DNA from 2 places in the Bacillus spongicola genome. Region 1 is predicted to be linked to the other one. Evidence: riboswitches for the same ligand, from Rfam matches in the RefSeq annotation. Region 1 holds a riboswitch; the other holds the start of a gene.
The links. Region 1 has a riboswitch for cobalamin ahead of U8D43_RS08905 (ABC transporter substrate-binding protein). Riboswitches for the same ligand answer to the same signal wherever they lie in the genome.
Positions count from the first base shown of each region.

Region 2: linked by a shared signal. The riboswitch ahead of U8D43_RS05020 (cob(I)yrinic acid a,c-diamide adenosyltransferase) and the one ahead of U8D43_RS08905 (ABC transporter substrate-binding protein) in region 1 are both predicted to bind cobalamin.

Region 1 covers NZ_JAYKTS010000010.1:62,255-67,644, forward strand. Annotated here, with positions in the region: gene U8D43_RS08895 (long-chain fatty acid--CoA ligase) at 1-138, shown strand, start outside; gene U8D43_RS08900 (fatty acid--CoA ligase) at 153-1,715, shown strand; cobalamin riboswitch at 1,965-2,151, shown strand; gene U8D43_RS08905 (ABC transporter substrate-binding protein) at 2,470-3,432, shown strand; gene U8D43_RS08910 (FecCD family ABC transporter permease) at 3,395-4,459, shown strand; gene U8D43_RS08915 (adenosylcobinamide amidohydrolase) at 4,456-5,390, shown strand, end outside.
Region 2 covers NZ_JAYKTS010000005.1:50,807-56,196, reverse strand. Annotated here, with positions in the region: gene U8D43_RS05030 (PadR family transcriptional regulator) at 165-494, shown strand; gene U8D43_RS05025 (permease prefix domain 1-containing protein) at 495-1,457, shown strand; cobalamin riboswitch at 2,045-2,231, shown strand; gene U8D43_RS05020 (cob(I)yrinic acid a,c-diamide adenosyltransferase) at 2,397-2,945, shown strand; gene U8D43_RS05015 (cobyric acid synthase) at 3,072-4,595, shown strand; gene cobT (nicotinate-nucleotide--dimethylbenzimidazole phosphoribosyltransferase) at 4,579-5,390, shown strand, end outside.

The sequences.
Region 1 (5,390 bases):
TACCTCTCTACTCAATTTGCAAAATGGTGGTTACCCGATGATATTATTTTTCTAAATGAGATTCCGAAAACCTCAGTTGGGAAGTTTTTGAAGCGTGCTCTACGAGACCAATTAAGCCAAGAACTTATTTCAGAATAAAAGGAGGAGATTGAATGTACGCAACAACCGGCTCTATATTTGATCAGACAGTTAGTAAATTCCGAAATAAAGAGGCAATCATAGAAGAAAAAACAGGTACACGGTGGACGTATGGACAATGGCAACAGGAAGTTCACCGAGCAGCCAACGCGCTAAAGGCTGCAGGAGTGAAAAAGGGGGACCGGGTTTCCACTTTTCTATTTAATACGTTAGAACTTGCAACGATTTTCTTTGCTTGTGGCAAAGTAGGAGCGGTCTTAAATCCCATAAATTTCCGCTTGAAAGCACAGGAAGTTAAGTACATTCTTCAAGATTGCCAGCCGAAGGTAGTTTTATTTGAAGAAGCTCTTTCTGGTCCTATTGAAAGCCTTGCTGATGATTTCTCTTCTATTATTTTTTGGTATACAGGCGATAAAAAGCCTGAGTTCGCTAAAAATTATGATACAACAGTTAATGCCTGTACAGCTGAGTGGGATGAATGTGAGGTCAACGAAAATGATCCCTATGCCATTATGTATACGAGTGGAACAACGGGGCGACCGAAAGGAGTCTTCCATCGCCACCGAGATATGGCTGAACAAAGTTTAATCTGTAATGCGGTCTTAGGTATTTCCTCAAATGATATCGGTTTGGTCACTGCGCCAATGTTTCATTGTGCGGAACTACATTGTTGCTTCTTACCGCGTGTTCAAGCAGGGGCGAAAAACGTCATTCTGCATCAATTCCATCCAGAACGTGTGCTGGGTGTGATTAATTCAGAACAAATTACTACCTTCTTTGCCGCTCCGACGATGTGGAATATGCTACTTCAATATGATTTAGATCAATTCAATACCTCATCATTAAGAATCGGTCTTTACGGAGCAGCACCAATGCCTCCAGTACTTGTGAAAGCCATTGATGAAAAGTTAGGCATAGGGTTAATCCAAGCATATGGTCAAACGGAAATGGGACCCGCGGTTACTTTCTTGCTTCAAGATGAACAACTTACGAAAACAGGTTCTGCCGGACGGGCGGCGTATAATCATGAAATTCGCGTCGTGAAACCGAATGAGGGTGGGCCGTCTGAGCCTGATGATCTCTGTGCACCAGGAGAAGTGGGCGAAATCATTATTCGTGGTTCTTGCACCATGATGGGTTATTTCAATCGGGATGATGCTACTGAAAAAGCGTTATATAAAGGGTGGTATCATTCGAGTGATTTAGGCTACATGGATGAAGAAGGGTTTTTATATGTTGCCGATCGAGTGGACGATATGATCATCTCAGGGGGAGAGAATGTTTATCCGCGAGAAGTAGAAGATGCGCTTCATGCCCATGAAGAGGTGTTAGATGTTGCTGTACTCGGGAAACCACATGAGAAGTGGGGAGAACAAGTCACAGCCATCATCGTAGCTAAGAACGAAGCACTTACAAACGCTGATCTTGATGCATACTTGAAAAATGGTGATCTGTTAGCAGATTATAAACGCCCAAGAGAGTATGTATTTGTCGATGAATTGCCTCGAAATGCGAGTGGGAAAATTCAAAAATTCTTGATTCGAGAAACGTTCATTGAAAAAGAGCAACAGGTTTAATCGGAATGTAGCCGAAGTGGACTATATTTCCTGAATGTAGTGCAGCCATAAAGATTGTATGTATTCTCACACTCTGCATGGTTATTAAATTAATATGAAGGATTCGGAGTAACTAATAACAGTAAGTGAAACAGGTACCTTTTTAAGGTGCCTGTTTTATTTGATTACTTTAAAGTGAGAATAATTCAAAATATTTAGTCCCAATCTGAGAAAAAACTAGTGTATAATGACTAATGGCGGAAACAAAAACTAAATACGTTGGGATTAGGTGATAATACGGTTATTATCATAATAGGGAAGTTGGTGAAAAGCCAACGCGGTCCCGCCACTGTAAATGGGAGTGAGTTGTAATATCCACTGTGTAGATTCTTGCACGGGAAGGTACAGCAAACGATGACCATGAAGCCAGGAGACCTGCCTAATTCTCTGCACCCAAAAAACCTACGAGGATAGGATGGTGTATTAAGGCCGTGTTGTCAAAAAAAATGATAGCGTTTGCCTTTTTACACACACCGCATCTTCTATTGGGAAGATGTTTTTTTGGCTCTTTTCGTAAAGTTTGTTGCTCCTATCACAAAGAAAGAACAGGTAGTAAGGTTTTTTCGAGTTATTTCTTCCCAGTAATGTAGAAATCTAAAATTTCTCGCTAGGAAAGGAGCATGAAGTCATACATTTCAAGGGGTTTATCCCTATTCGAAAAGCCACACTCTTTGCGGAAATAGCCTTTTTATTTTAGACAATAGGGGGAGTAAAAATGAAAAGAATTTATATGATAAGTTTATTTTTAATTTTATCACTAGGGTTAAGTGGATGTGGCGATGCTGAAACCAAGCCGAAAGAGACTACATCCGAAACAAAATTAGTAACTACAACTTTTCCAGTTACCTTAACTGATAGTGCTGGACAAGAAGTAACCATTGAGGAGAGACCAACGAAAATTGTGTCCTTAATTCCGAGTAATACAGAAATATTATTTGAACTCGGATTATCTGAGGAAGTGATTGCGGTGACGGATTTTGATAACTACCCTGAAGAAGTGTTTGAGCTTGAAAAAATCGGGGGAATGGAATTTAATGTCGAGAAAATCATCTCTTTAAATCCAGATCTTGTTTTAGCACATGAATCAAGCTATTCGATGGCACAAGCAGGACTCAAGCAAATTCAAGATGCAGGGGTAGCAGTTGTTGTTGTTGATCAGGCTGATAGTTTTGAAGATCTGTATGCTTCGGTTAAGCTTATCGGTCAAGCTACTGGTCAAGTTGAGGAAGCAAATCAAGAAGTTGAAGAGATGAAATCAGCGCTTTTGACGATTAAAGAAAAAGCGGATTCTATATCAGAAGATAAGAAAAAGACGGTCTTTTTTGAAATATCTCCTGCACCAGAAATTTATACTGCTGGACAAAATACCTTTCTTCATGAAATATTAGAGTTGATTTCAGCTAAGAATGCAGTTGGAGAGCAAGAAGGCTGGCCACAAATGACAGAGGAAGCCATCGTTGCATTAAATCCAGATGTCATTATTACCACTTATGGCTATTATTCAGAGGATCCAATTGGTCAAGTATTAGCCAGAGAAGGATGGATTGGGGTAACTGCAGTGGAGAAAGAAGAGATTTTTGATATCCATTCAGATCTAGTTACACGTCCAGGTCCTAGATTAATACAAGGAGTAGAGGGAGTTGCCAAAGCGGTTTATCCAGAGGTATTTACGAACTAATTCATTCTTAACGTATAGTTTTGCGGTTGTATTTTTAATTGTTTCTATCCTATTAGGTGTTTCTATTGGTACTGTTTCGGTTCCGTTCACAGTCATACTTCAATTAGTTTTGATGAAAGTAGCACCGTTCCTTTCTTTTCAAATAGAGGAACAGTTTTTGTATATTGTGTCTGCTATACGCTTACCTCGTGTAGTATTAGCTGGACTTGTAGGGGCGTCTCTTGCTATTGCAGGAGCCGCTTTTCAAGGGCTATTACGAAATCCCTTGGCGGACCCCTATACATTAGGGGTTTCTTCGGGTGCCTCGGTAGGTGCGGTTGTGACGCTCTTTTTTCATCTATCACTGCCAATTTTGGGACTATTCACCTTACCATTTATGAGTATTTTTGCATCCTCACTGACGATTTTTTTCGTGTTATTTTTTACTAAGAAAATTGACATTAGTATGAAAGTAGAGACGATTATTTTAACAGGAATCATCGTGAGTTCCTTTTTAGGTGCTTTACTTTCCTTGATGATTGCGCTGACAAATGATGAACTTCGACAAATTATTGGCTGGTTATTAGGAAGCGTGGCAATGAGAGGGTGGCAATATGTGTGGATTCTACTTCCCTTCTTTTTATTCGGAAGTATCCTTCTTTGGATTCAAGCAAATGAGCTGGACGTTCTAAGTTTTGGGGAAGAAAAAGCTCAATATTTAGGAGTGAATGTTCACCGAAAGAAATTAATGATTTTACTTGGTGGTTCTATTTTAACTGGAGCCGCAGTTTCCGTATCAGGCACAATCGGCTTTGTTGGATTGGTTATTCCTCATTTTGTTCGTCAGATTTGGGGTCCAAGACATCGTCAATTGCTCATTTTGTCGATGCTATTCGGTGGAGGATTTCTTATTTTGGCAGATGTCGTGTCAAGAACCATTATTTCTCCAACGGAACTACCAATTGGAGTGATTACGGCCATCATTGGTGCACCGGTGTTTGGTCTTGTTTTAATGAAACAAAAACATGAAAGTAGTGGTTCATCATGATAGAAGTGCGTAATGTTAGTGGTGGATATGCTTCGGAAAATGTGATAAAAAAAGTCTCGTTTTCGGTTAATAAGGGAGAGTTATATGGAATATTAGGACCAAATGGAAGTGGGAAGACGACACTATTAAAAATGATAACCGGCTTACTCCCCATCCAATCGGGTTCTATTCTTATTTCAGGAAAAGATCTTCAGGACTATTCAGCAAAAGAACTAGCAAAAACGACAGCGGTTTTGCCTCAAATGACAACGGTCTCTTTATCCTATAGTGTCAAAGAGACGGTCTCTTTAGGGAGGTATGCGCATCAACGTGGTTTGTTTACGTCTTGGAGTGATAGAGACGAGAGGATCGTTCAAACAGTGTTGGGTTTGACGGGAATTAAACACTATGAAAAAGCGCGTTTGGAAGAGCTTTCTGGTGGTGAAAAGCAACGCGTTTTTTTAGCACAAGCACTAGCTCAAGAACCGGAAATTTTGTTATTGGATGAACCAACGAATCATTTGGATTTATCTTTTCAAAAAGACCTTCTAGATACCTTAAGGGCATGGACTGTTGAACGAGATTTAACCATCGTATCAATTTTTCACGATTTGAATTTAGCTAGTTTATACTGCGATCAACTCCTTCTACTTGATAAAGGAGAAATTCGGCAAGTTGACTCTCCTAATAATGTCATAACGGAGAGAACGATTTTTGATGTATACAAAACTAATATTGAAAAGACGATACATCCTCATGTAGCGAAACCACAAGTGTTGATTTCACCAAGTGTGCGTCAGCAAGAAAGTGTGGTTGTCCTTCACTCTGAAATGATTTCGGTGCAGAACAAGTATATCCTTTTGCAAAGCCCCATACCGCTAAAGGTTCTCTCTTCTGCTGTCATAGGAGCCGGGATGGGTTGGTATAAAACGTTTATGAATCGAAAGGTCTC
Region 2 (5,390 bases), on a different contig from region 1:
AAATTGAGTATCACGCAAATACAGTATTTGTGTGATAAATTTTTTTTTTTACTTTATCTGTCGTAGTAAATAGGGTATACTCAAATTACTACGACAGATGAAGTGAATATTATTAATTGCGGTAAAACCTAAAAGGGTATGAACTATGAGAAAGGAGAATATATTTGATTAGCAGTGATGTTATGCGAGGTTATAATGACACAATTATTCTCTATATGTTATTGGAAAATGATTCTTACGGATATGAAATCTCAAAGAACGTAAAAGAACTATCACATGAAAAGTACATCATAAAGGAAACAACATTATATTCAGCATTCAATCGTTTGTTGAAAAACGGTTACATTGAATCATTCTATAAAGATGAGACATTTGGGAAGAGGCGGACCTATTATAAGATTACACGATCAGGGATTAACTATTATAAAGAAAAGTGTAAAGAATGGGAGTTAACAAAGGAAGTAATTAATAAATTTATTAAGGAGGAGTTTTAAGTGGATACCATTATTAATTATTTGAACAATATGTTTGCACATTTGCCAAAGACTAAAGAAATGGAAGCATTGAAAGAAGACATGCTAACCAACATGGAAGACAAATATTATGAATTGAAAAGAAGTGGGAAGTCAGAAAACGAAGTAATCGGAATCGTTATGTCTGAGTTTGGTAATATTAATGAGTTAATAAAGGAATTTGACATAGATCATAAAGAGAAAACCGGAGATCTTCCAATTCTATCAGAGGAAGAAGTAAACGATTATTTGGAGGCAAATAAAAGATATAGTATGTTCATTGGTATGGGTGTAGGTTTGTGTTTGATTGGCGTATCTTTGTTATTGTTATTTACTGAATTAATAGGCGTGCGGATCTTTACAGGTATTTCACAAGAAGTAGGGGGTTTTGTCGGAGTCATTTCGTTACTTTCACTTGTGGCTGTAGCGGTTGGTATGTTCATCTATGCAGGAATGGGCTTAGATAAGTACAAGCAAATAGAATTTCATTTTGAATTGCCTGTTCATGTGAAAAACTCTATTGAAAAAGAATATGATTCTTTTCGCTCCACCTATACAATGTCACTAATTACCGGTGTGGTTTTGTGTATCTTGTCGCCACTTTATTTAATGATAGCTGCAGCTTTTAATACGGATGCAATTAGCTATGGAGTAGTAGTACTTTTGCTTATCATTGCTGTAGCTGTTTATATATTAATATATTTTGGTTTGAAAAGAGAAAGCTATCAAAAGCTATTAAAAATTAATGAATACTCCATTCCAAAACATACAAACAAAGTAATAGGTGCCTTTGCAGCAATTTTATGGCCTTTTACTGTTATTCTTTTCTTGATTAGTGGGTTTATCTTTCACTTATGGTATATTAATTGGATTTTGTTCCCTATTGCAGGATTATTATTTGCAATGTTTAGTGGTGCATACTCAATTATGAAAGAAAAAGATTAATAGCCAAACCGAATTAATAAAAGCCAGTATGCTTAAAATAAAATAAAATAAAATAAAATAAAATAAAATAAAATAAGATTCTATTCAAAGAGCATGGTAAATTAATTATCTTTTTGTACCTCGACGAAAGGGAGTAGGTGTTGAGAACTGTAGGATAATTTGATTATAAAGGAAGACACTTCTCCACTTTTATATCTGCAATTTCTACTCATTCCATATGAAATATGATAACACTTGGAGGAAACTTCAACTTCAATGAAATGATATGGTAATCATTCTTAAAATCAAGAGACGATGAATTTAGATACCGTACCTTACCCATTTCCTATAGAGCATTAGTGGTTTGGAGTGGAGGCACCTTTTCTTCGTCTTACAAAAGGAACGGAACAGCCCTTTTGGTCGACACGGCTACATGGGTATCAGAAAATGCCAACTAAACATTTATTTCCAAATTTCTAGTCGTTTTTTGTTGGTTGGACAAATTACAAATAGTTTTATGCAATACTATAGATATTCACTAAAGACTTTTCCGGCATATTACGCTACAATGAATTCGTCGGTAGTTTCATAGGGTTTCATTAATTACATATTTCGATCAACAAATAGGTGCCTTTATGATGAAGGTTAAAAGGGAAGCTGGTGAAAATCCAGCACGGGCCCCGCCACTGTAAACGTTTAGCAATGCTATAGTCCACTGTGTGAAACAAGCATGGGAAGGAACAGCACTGCGTTTGAGACGTGAGTCAGGAAACCTGCCTATTTGTTTTTTAGGATTCTGCGAGGAAAGAATGCTTAAAGTCATATTTAGTGCAATTAAATCTCACGCCTTCTGTCTATTCGGATGGCTGTAGATTTGTTCATTTATTGAATGTCCTTAAGCGTCTTTTCTGTGTTTACTCAGGAAGGCGTTTTTTTATTGGAGACAAAGAGGAGGCAACGATGAATAAAATGGTGAAGCAAAGAGGTCTGACATTAGTGTACACAGGAGATGGTAAAGGCAAGACTACGTCTGCGATAGGGTTGGCGGTACGAGCAGTCGGAAGAGGGATGAGGGTGAAGGTCCTTCAGTTTATCAAATCCCCTGAGCGTAGCTACGGAGAGCAGCTTGCTCTTAAGAAGCTTGGTGTGGAGATGGTCCAGTTAGGCATAGGTTTTACATGGACAAAAACACCAGAAGAGCACAGGGACGCATTGCGGCTGGGCTGGCCGATAGCTAAAGAAGTCGTGATGAGTGGGGAATACGATGTTGTTATTTTGGATGAGTTGAACAATGCTCTCGCAATTCAGAGCTTTCAGGTAGACGACGTTCTTCCAATAGCTGAAGTTCTTGAACTTATCCAGAACAAGCCAAAACACGTTCACCTTTTGATCACCGGTCGGGATGCACATGAAAGAGTAAAAATGTCAGCTGATTTGGTTTCTGTCATTGAAGCTGAAAAACATTATTACAACGAAGGGGTCTCGGCAGTTAAAGGAATTGAATTTTAACCGAAGGGAGAAGATGCCATTGTGACAAACTGAAGAATGGTCATTGTTGTCCACACGCATATCCAATTTATTTCCGAGCTGGAGCTGGTTGAGAACTGGATACAACGTTGTTTGGAGGGGAGATTTATGTTTAAAGGAACACCAATCATGGTGCAGGGAACGCATTCAGATGCCGGGAAAAGTGTGATTGTTACCGCCTTGTGCCGCATTTTTGCGCAAGACGGATATCGGACAACACCGTTTAAATCCCAGAATATGTCGCTCAATTCCTATATTACGTCTGATGGAAAGGAAATCGGAAGGGCGCAGGGAGTACAGGCGGAAGCGGCAGGTGTAGTAGCGACGACGGAAATGAATCCAATTCTGATCAAGCCGACAGGAGACTATCAATCACAAATTGTCGTGAACGGTGTACCTTTTCAAAATATGAAAGCCGGCGAGTACCGACAGGATTTTTATGAAAAAGGATTGCAGTTGATTCAGGAATCGTATTCCCTACTTAAAAAAGATTATGACTGTATTGTAATAGAAGGGGCAGGGAGTCCTGCAGAGATTAACCTAAACGATCGTGAACTCGTCAACATGCGTGTTGCCCGGCTAACCAATGCACCAGTCATTCTCGTAGGGGATATCGAAAAGGGTGGAGTGTTTGCCAGCCTCGTCGGAACGTTACAGCTCTTGGAAAAGGCGGACCGCCAAAGGGTAATTGGTATTGTCATCAATAAGTTCAGGGGTGATGTATCGTTGCTTACGCCCGGCTTGAGTTGGCTAGAGGAATATACAGGGGTTCCTGTTCTTGGTGTTGTTCCGTATGTAGCGGATTTGAACATTGAGGCAGAGGATTCGGTCATTCTCGACAGTTACACCTCAACTAGGGATTCAACAAGAGAATTGGACATTGCAGTCATTCGGTTTCCTTTTATATCTAATTTTACAGATATCGATCCTTTCTTTAGCGAACCGGATTGCCATGTGCGATATGTTCAAAAAGCGGAAGAGTTAGGTGAGCCTGATATGGTGGTGTTACCGGGTAGTAAAAATACATTAAGCGACCTACTTTTTTTACACGATAGTGGATTGGCGAACCGTATTTACACACTGTCAGAGCAAGGAACGGCTGTTTTCGGCATATGTGGAGGCTATCAGATGCTAGGGGATAAGGTAGTGGACGAGCATGGTATGGAATCGTCAATGAAGGTGGTTGCTGGGCTGGGGCTGATTCCGGCGGTGACATTTATTTCAAAAAAAAAGACAACACTTTTGTCTAAAGGTATAGTAACGTTTAGTCAAAAAGAATTACTGGTAGAAGGATATGAGCTTCATATGGGAGTGACGGAACAGAAGGAAGAATTGTCTCCGTTTATAGAACTGCCCGGGAGAGCTGAAGGTGTCCAGTGCGATAATATTACCGGGACATACTTTCATGGGATTTTTCACAATGATGAATTCCGGGAAATGTGGTTAAATTCTCTGAGAGTAAAGAAAGGACTTGAACCCATTGAAAACCGAATTTCTTTTGCGAGATTAAGGGAGGAGTCCTTTAATAAGCTTGCAGATGTGGTTAGGGAGCATCTTTCGTTAGAGTTGATTTATAAAAGAATGATAGATTTTCAAAGAGAAGAGAGTGATAAACATGATTCGCCGTTTTAACATAGAACCTGTCAATAAGGATCAAGGAGACAAAATACAGGGCTATTTAGACACTTTGACCAAACCGCAAGGGAGCCTAGGGATAGTAGAAGATATCTCCATTCAGCTCGGGCAAATCACCAGCAATGACTTTCCGGTAGTTACGCCACCAGGCATTATCGTGTTTGCAGCCGATCATGGTGTAGCGGCTGAAGGAGTTTCAGCCTATCCTCAGGAAGTGACGGTCCAAATGGTTCACAATTTTCTTAACGGGGGAGCAGCCATCAATGTGCTTGCAAAGCAGATTGGGGCAAGAATCGAGATTGTTGACATGGGGGTAGCAAGCGATTTGCAAAGAGAGGGCCTCCATATCAAAAAAGTACGACATGGTACAGGCAATTTTCTAAAAGAGGACGCAATGACACGAGAAGAAGCTATTCGAGCAATAGAGGCTGGAAGTGAGGTGGCAACGAAGGTATTAAATGATGGTGTGAAATGCCTCATCATTGGGGAAATGGGAATCGGAAATACGACGAGCAGCAGTGCTGTACTTGCAGTTTTAAGCGGGCTGGATGTATCCCAAGTGGTTGGTGCTGGAACAGGAATTTCAGATGAAAAACAAAAAAATAAGCGGGACGTGATCCGCCAGGCAATCGACATGCGGCAACCTGATCAGGGAGATCCAATTGATATTCTTTCCAAACTCGGTGGTCTGGAAATTGCCGGGATGATCGGCGCCATTTTAAAAGCTGCGGAACAGAAAACGCCTGTTTTGATAGACGGATTCATCAGTACGATTGCTGCTCTTCTCGCAGC